2 regions of the Streptomyces sp. NPDC013157 genome follow, and region 1 is predicted to be linked to the other one. Evidence: riboswitches for the same ligand, from Rfam matches in the RefSeq annotation. Region 1 holds a riboswitch; the other holds the start of a gene.

Evidence for each region. Region 1 has a riboswitch for S-adenosylmethionine ahead of ACFY6U_RS07600 (putative leader peptide). Riboswitches for the same ligand answer to the same signal wherever they lie in the genome.
Region 2: it holds a riboswitch for S-adenosylmethionine, as region 1 does, so the genes downstream of both, thrC (threonine synthase) here and ACFY6U_RS07600 (putative leader peptide) in region 1, are expected to answer to the same signal.

Annotation. Positions count from the first base shown of each region.
Region 1 is NZ_JBIBAK010000002.1:493,275-497,277, forward strand. Features, by position in the region: gene ACFY6U_RS07595 (hypothetical protein) at 1-465, opposite strand, end outside; SAM riboswitch class IV at 1,163-1,276, shown strand; gene ACFY6U_RS07600 (putative leader peptide) at 1,311-1,427, shown strand; gene ACFY6U_RS07605 (ABC transporter substrate-binding protein) at 1,648-3,267, shown strand; gene ACFY6U_RS07610 (ABC transporter permease) at 3,271-4,003, shown strand, end outside.
Region 2 is NZ_JBIBAK010000009.1:226,614-230,616, forward strand. Features, by position in the region: gene ACFY6U_RS26605 (cold-shock protein) at 290-496, opposite strand; gene ACFY6U_RS26610 (ubiquitin-like small modifier protein 1) at 965-1,240, opposite strand; gene thrC (threonine synthase) at 1,284-2,567, opposite strand; SAM riboswitch class I at 2,586-2,747, opposite strand; gene ACFY6U_RS26620 (glucosyl-3-phosphoglycerate synthase) at 2,905-3,849, shown strand; gene ACFY6U_RS26625 (trehalose-6-phosphate synthase) at 3,944-4,003, shown strand, end outside.

The DNA.
Region 1 (4,003 bases):
GACCGATGACGGGAGCAGGTGCGGCAGGAGGTTGAAACCGTCGACGGCACGGGTGGTGACGTAGCGGGTCCACTCGTCGGCGACGGCCGACGGCGTGCCGACGAACGCGGGGTGTCCCGGTGCCACCTCCAGCACCAACTGCCTGATCGACACCGTCGTGGCGGCGAAACGGTTGGCGGGGCGGGGCAGGCCGAGCGTGGTGCGCAGGGTGTCGCCGGGGCGGGACGGTCGGTGGAGTCCCGCGGTGACCAGGGCGGGCAGCACCCGGTCGGTCAGCACCGGCAGGTCGTCGGCGAGGACGGCCGGGTGCAGCCGTACGCCGTCGACGAACCGCACGAGTTCGGCCAGGAGCTCGGTCAGCGCCTCCGGGGAGCCGACGTGGCGCAGCCGGCCGGTCCGAGGCCAGGCGGCCAGGCTGTCCAGTCCGGCCAGCCGGTCGGCGGCCGGGACTGCCGTGTCGAGCACCACCTCCGCCTCCGCGAAGACCAGGGGTGCACCGGCCTCCCGGGCGGTGGCGGCGCGGGCGGCGATGTCGGCGGGCGTGGGCGGGCCACCAGGACCACGTCGGCGCGCTCGTCGATGTCCAGCGCGTCCGGAGCGAGGACGACGAGCTGTCCCTGCGGTGGGCGGGGGGTGATCAGGGGGCCCTTCACCGAGAAGCCGGCGCCCTCGAAATCGATGTGGTGCACGCGGACCGGGTCCGGGAAGCGGCCGGTGGCGACGTCCTTGACGACCGCGTCGTCCTCCCAGGAGTCCCACAGCGCGCGGGCGGTGTCGACGACGTCCGTGATCTCCCGGTGGCAGTGCTGTTGACGACCATGCGGCTCTTTCCGAGCGGGCGGGGGCTGGACGCGGGCGCGTCGGGGGATGCCTGCGACGCCGGTCCGGAGCCAGGTGAGGGCGCGGCGCGGCGGAGGCGGATGCGACGGGGAGCGAGTGGTCAGCGACAGGTCTGGTCGAACTGGTCGGCGCGGAGGCCCGACCAGAACGGGTCGAGCAGCAGCGTGCGTGCCTGACCTGCGGTCTCCATGGCCGGATCAAAGCACACGGAACAAGGTGCGTCCACCATCCGTCCCGGCACGTGAGACGACCCCGTTCTCCCGAACAGGGCGTCACATTGCGGCATTGACGTACGACAAAATCGATCCGTAGCATCACCAACGGCATTGAGTGTCAGCGTCAAGCCCTGGCTCGCTGACCGGCAACCCTCCCGCGCGGTGGGGTGCTCCAGGTGAAAGCCCGGCGGGGTCACCGATGACTCCCGCAAGCGCGTGGCCCCGTGACCGGGGCCGGAGACGGGGAGGTTCGGCATGCGGCACAGCGACGACTCTGCTGCCTCCCTCACCGACGCCACGGCGTACTCCCGGCTCTCGCGCCGGCGCCACATCGATCTGAAGCGCTCGACCAGCTGCCTCTGTCGGGCCTGACCGGCCCGGCCGCCGCCGGCTGACGTCCGTCACCGGCCCCGGCCCCTGCGCGCCGCCCTTCCCGCTCGCCACCGGTTCCCGGTGTCGTCCGCATGCCAACTCCCTGTCTGCACAGCGCATCCCCGGCCGGAGTCGATCCGCCCGGGCCGCACACACCGTCATGCCTGCGCACATCCGTGCGCGGTCGTGCCCCGGTGACACGAGTAGGAGAAAGCCCTCCGTGACTGCACTTCCGGATTTCAGACCTTCCCGATGGGCGCCCCTGGCCGCGCTCCTGACCACCAGCGTCCTGCTGACCGCGTGCGGTTCGGGCGACGACGGCTCCGGCGGCGGAAGCGGCCAGGCGAAGTCCGGCGGCACCCTGACCTTCGCGGTGGGATCCGACGCCGGCTGCGTGGACCCGCAGCAGGTCGGCAGCAACGACACCATCTACTCGGTGCGCCAGATCGTGGACTCCCTCACCGACCAGGACCCGAAGACCGGCAAGATCGTGCCATGGCTCGCCAAGAGCTGGGACATCAGCGCCGACGCGACGACGTTCACGTTCCACCTGCGGTCGGGCGTCACCTTCAGCGACGGCTCGAAGCTGACCGCGCAGGTGGTCAAGGACAACTTCGACGCGGTGCCGAACCTCGGCGCCCTGGGCACCCTCGCCGAGGGCTATCTCAGCGGCGTCAAGAGCACCACGGTGGTCGCCCCGCTCACCGTCAAGGTGTCCTTCAAGCAGCCCAACGCCCAGTTCCTCCAGGCGACTTCGACCCACTCGCTGGGGATCGAGTCCTCGGCGAGCGTCAAGAAGAGCCCGCAGCAGAAGTGCAGCGACGGGGTGGTCGGGTCCGGGCCGTTCGTGCTCAAGCAGTACGTGCAGAACCAGTCGATCACCCTGGACAGGCGCACCGGGTACGACTGGGGTTCCTCGCTGTGGTCGAAGAAGGGCGAGGCCTACCTGGACAAGCTGGTGTTCAAGGTCGTGCCCGAGGCAGGGGTGCGGGCCGGCAGTCTCCAGTCCGGGCAGGTGGACGCGATCAGCAGCGTCGGCAAGGCCAACGAGGCGGCCCTCAAGGGCGGCCAGGTCACCCTCCAGAGCCGGGCCAACCCCGGTGTGGTGTTCGGTCTCGGGCTGAACAACTCCCGGCCCCTGCTGAAGGACGCGAAGGTCCGTCAGGCGATCTCGGCCGCCATCGACCGGAATCAGATCGCCGACACGGTCTTCCCGACCGGCACCCGGCCGGCGACCAGCATCCTGGCGCACACCACGCCCGACTACACCGATCTCTCCTCGGACCTCGCACTCGACACGGCCAAGGCGAAGTCGCTGCTGGATGCCGCCGGTTGGAAGGCGGCCGGCGACGGCATCCGCGCCAAGGACGGCAAGAAGCTGACCCTGACCATCAGCTGGTTCCCCAACGCGGCCACCAACCAGCCCGCGCTGGAACTCGTCCAGCAGCAGCTCAAGGCCGTCGGGATCGACGTGGTGCTCAAGCAGCTCCCGGTCACCCAGTTCGCCACCACGCTCCAGTCGGGTGACTTCGACGTGGTGTGGGGGAACGTGACCCGCGCCGACCCGGACATCCTGCGCAGCTCCTTCTCCTCCCAGCTGGGCAACTTCTACCACCTGCCCGCCAGTTCGCTGGACACGGCACTGTCCGCGCAGGCCGCGACCACGGACCCCGCGAAGCGCGAGCAGCTGGTGGCGGAGGCGCAGCAGCTGATCGTGCAGAACGCGTACAACGTGCCGGTGGTGGAGCTCCAGACCCAGCTCGGCGTCTCGAAGAAGGTGCACGATCTCGAATTCGACTCCGGCAGCCGCGTCCAGCTGCACGACACCTGGATCGGGTAGCCGATGCGCCGCTATGTGATCAAACGGCTGGCGCAGGCGGTCGGGGTGCTGTGGGCGGCCTACACGGTGTCGTTCCTGGTACTGGACTTCCTGCCCGGTGACCCGGTCTCGGCGATGGCCGGGGCCGGGATGGACACGGGGGAGGTCGACCCGGTCCAACTCGCCAGGCTGCGGCACGAGTACGGCTTCGACAAGCCGGTGCTGGTGCAGTACGCGGAGTATCTGGGCCGGGCGGTGCGCGGGGACTTCGGCGACGCGGTCTCCACCGGCCGCCCGGTGACCTCCACGCTCGCCGACGCGCTGCCGCAGACACTCCAGCTGACCGGTGCCGCGCTGCTGCTGGCGGTGGTCCTCGGCGGCGGCCTCGCGGTGGTGGCGACGTACACCTCGCGGCGGTGGCTGCGGCAACTGCTGCTGTCGCTGCCCCCGCTGGGGGTGTCAGTCCCGACGTTCTGGGTGGGGCTGCTGCTCGTCGAGGCGTTCTCCTTCAAGCTCCACTGGTTCCCGGCCTTCGGCAACGACGGGCTGAAGGGGCTGGTGCTGCCGGCGCTCACGCTGGCGGTCCCGACCGGCGCACAGGTCGCCCAGGTGCTGGCGAAGAGCCTGCTGACCGCGCTGGACCAGGCCTATGTGGAGACCGCGCGGGCCAAGGGCGCGGGCAGGTGGCGGGTGCATCTGCGGCACGCGCTGCGCAACGCGTCACTGCCGGCGCTGACGGTCGTGGGCCTGCTGGTCG
Region 2 (4,003 bases), on a different contig from region 1:
TCTTCGGACCGCGCCCGCGCCCGCGACGGACGGCTCGCCGACCCGTGGGTTCCTTGCCCCACCCGGCCTGCGGGCCTCACCGACCCGGTCCTTCGTTGTCACTCTCACCTTCAGAGTGCTAACGCCAATGATTAGCACTCGCCCATGCCGAGTGCAAGCGCCTCCCGGGGATCGGCCCCCGGAGTCAGGCCCCCGGGCATGCGCCGGGCATGCCGAAGGGCCCGTGCCCCGGGAGGCACGAGCCCTTCGAAGAAGTACAGAAGAACGTCGCTGTCAGTCGGCGCGTGCTTCAGCCGGTCGCCAGCCGGACCATGTCCGCCTGCGGCCCCTTCTGGCCCTGCGAGATCTCGAAATCGACCCGCTGACCCTCTTCCAGGGTGCGGTAGCCGTCCATCTGAATCGCGCTGTAGTGGACGAAAACATCCGCACCACCGTCGACCGCGATGAAGCCGTACCCCTTCTCCGCGTTGAACCACTTGACGGTGCCCTGAGCCATGCCTAACTCCCCTATTACTGGCCCTTGCACAGATCCACACTTCGCGGATCCGGGTCAGACCTCACCCCCCATTGGTTGGGGGCGTGCGCCGGAACGCGTCGACCGCGGCTGAATGTATCTGTCCAACTGCCGTCTGCAACAGGTCAATCGGACGAGAATTCTGGACGGAAGGGGTCCGGAATGTAGCAAGAATTCGGCCGAATTCAGGGCAAGTCGGACCCCATAAAGGCCACAAAAGCCGCATATAACCCGCACACTTTGGCTACTTCTTGTCGGGCTCGCGGTATCGAATACGGGGCTCCCGACCTGGAGATCGGGACCGTGTTCCCCAACTCTACCGCGCTCAACCACACAGAATTGCCCCCTCCGCTTCTCTCACGGAGGGGGCAATCAGATGAACAGTCGGTGATCGGCGTTACCGAAGGTAATGTTCGGTCATTCGATCAGCCTGTCAAGCAGGTCGGCAGGTCAGCCGCCCGCGACGGCCGGGATGATGGAGACGCCGGCCCCGTCCGGGGTGGCGGTCTCCAGGCCCTGCTCGAAGCGGACGTCGTCGTCATTGACGTACACGTTGACGAACCGGCGCAGCTTGCCCTGGTCGTCGAGAACCCGCGCGGAGATCCCGGTGTGGTTCTTCTCCAGGTCCGAGATGACCTCGCCGAGAGTGGCGCCCTCGGCGGCGACTTCGGCCTGACCACCGGTGTAGGTGCGCAGGATGGTGGGGATGCGAACGGTGACGCTCACGTTTTTACCTCCGGTCTGGGCAACGCCCTATTTCTCGGGGGACTCAGGCGAGCCCGGCCTCGCGGAAAGACTCCAGATTCGGGCGAATGGTCGCGGTGAGTCCAGTCCCCGCCACTGCGTCCAGCGTCTTCAGCCCATCACCAGTGTTGAGTACAACGACCGACTTCGCCGGATCAATCAACCCATTCTCAATGAGCTTTTTGGTGACTCCAACCGTCACCCCGCCGGCGGTTTCCGCAAAGATTCCCTCGGTCCGCGCGAGCAGCTTGATGGCGTCGACGACCTGCTCGTCGGTGACGTCCTCCACCGCGCCGCCGGTGCGCCGCGCGATGTCGAGGACGTACGGCCCGTCGGCCGGGTTGCCGATGGCGAGGGACTTGGCGATGGTGTTCGGCTTCTGCGGGCGGACCACATCGTGGCCCTCCTTGTAGGCCACCGACACCGGCGAGCACCCCTCGGCCTGGGCACCGAAGATCTTGTACGGCTTGTCCTCGACGAGCCCGAGCTTGATCAGCTCCTGCAGACCCTTGTCGATCTTCGTGAGCTGCGAGCCGGAGGCGATCGGGATGACCAGCTGGTCCGGGATCTCCCAGCCGAGCTGCTCGCAGATCTCGTACGCCAGGGTCTTGGAGCCCTCCGCGTAGTACGGCCGCAGGTTGACGTTGACGAAGCCCCAGCCCTCGCCGGCCGAGTCGCCGATCAGCTCGGAGCAGAAACGGTTCACGTCGTCGTAGTTGCCCTCGATGCCGACGAGCTCGCCGCCGTAGATCGCGGCCATGACGACCTTGCCCTGCTCCAGGTCGTGCGGGATGAACACGCAGGAGCGGAAGCCGGCCCGGGCGGCGGCGGCGCCGACCGCGCCGGCCAGGTTGCCGGTGGAGGAGCAGGAGAGGGTGGTGTAGCCGAAGGCGCGGGCGGCCTCGACGGCCTGGGCGACGACGCGGTCCTTGAAGGAGTGCGTCGGGTTGCCGGAGTCGTCCTTCACGTACAGCCCGCCGGTCACCCCGAGCTCACGGGCCAGGTTGTCGGCCTTGACGAGCTTGGTCCAGCCGGGGTTGATGTTCGGCTTGGTCGCCACGTCCGCGGGGACGGGCAGCAGTGGCGCGTAGCGCCAGATGTTCGCGGGACCCGCTTCGATCCGCTTCCGCAGCTCCTCGGTGTCGTACGCCGAGAAGTCGTACGCGATCTCCAGCGGGCCGAAACACTCCTCGCAGGCGAACACCGGGCCGAGCGGCACGCGGTGACCGCACTCGCGGCAGCTGAGGGCTGCGGCGGGGCCGAGGTCGACGGTGGAATCCGTGGTGCTTGCAACAGTCTGCACAGCCATGTGAGGCGAGGCCCTTTCTCCTCATCTTCCTCACGACGCATCTCGCCGTGAGACGGATTTGGCACCTTCCCTAGCCGGGAGCCTCGCGGACGATCGACACTGATCGGCGATCTACGAGAACCGACTGGAGGGTTGCCGGGGCTTCAACGGGCCGTATCCCTCTGCCCCTCTGGATGAGCGGTATGCGGTTGTCGACGCCGGGTGACCCCAGGACATGCGATGGTCATCGGCGTTGTTCAAGACTGTAACCGAAGGCCAGGACAGTTGAGAGAGTCGTCCGTAACGCGAGATGGATCACACGTCGTCGTGTGGCCGTGACAGTGAGGAGCCGCTGACCGTGCTGGAAGAAGTCGAGCGCTGGCTGGCCACCCGCTCCTGGTCCGTATCCGATCGTCCGCTGCACCGGATCATGGCCGCCAAACGGTCCTCCGGGCAGACGGTCAGCGTCGTGCTGCCCGCGCTCAACGAGGAGGAGACCGTCGGCGACATCGTCGCGATCATCCGCCACGACCTCATGCAGCAGGTGCCGCTCGTCGACGAGATCGTGGTCGTCGACTCCGGCTCCACCGACCGCACGGCGGCCGTCGCCGCGGCGGCCGGCGCCCGCGTCGTGCACCGCGACGCGATCCTGCCCCGCATCCCCGCCGTACCCGGCAAGGGCGAGGTCCTCTGGCGCTCCCTCCTGGTCACCACCGGGGACATCGTCTGCTTCGTCGACGCCGACCTGCGGGAGTTCTCCTCCGACTTCGTCACCGGCATCGTCGGCCCGCTCCTCACCGACCCGGACGTCGACCTGGTCAAGGCGATGTACGACCGCCCGCTCGGCGGCGCCGCCGGACAGGGCGGCCGGGTCACCGAGCTGATGGCCCGTCCGCTGCTGAACATGCACTGGCCCCAGCTGGCCGGCTTCGTCCAGCCGCTCGGCGGCGAGTACGCGGCCCGCCGCTCGCTGCTGGAGCAGCTCCCCTTCCCGGTCGGCTACGGCGTGGAGCTCGGCATGCTGGTCGACGCCCTGCACCTGGTCGGCCTCGACGCCCTCGCCCAGGTCGACGTCGGCGTCCGCAAGCACCGCCACCAGGACGGCCAGGCCCTCGGCCGGATGTCCGCCGCGATCTACCGCACGGCCCAGCTCCGGCTGGCCCGCGGCCACCTGATCCGCCCCTCCCTCACCCAGTTCGAACGGGGCGAGGACGGCTTCGAACCGCGCACGTACTCGGTGGACACGGAGGAACGGCCGCCGATGGTGGAGATCACGGAGTACGCCGAGCGCAAGGTGGCGTGACTTCGCCGTACGGCCGTATACGGCGGCGCGTCGGGCGCGGCCGTACGTTTGAGCGTTTACGGGCCGGGCTAGGTTGTGGCGTATGGCTTCCCCCATGGCTTCCACCGGCGGTGCCGAGGTGCTGGTCGCCTCGAACCGCGGCCCGGTCTCGTAC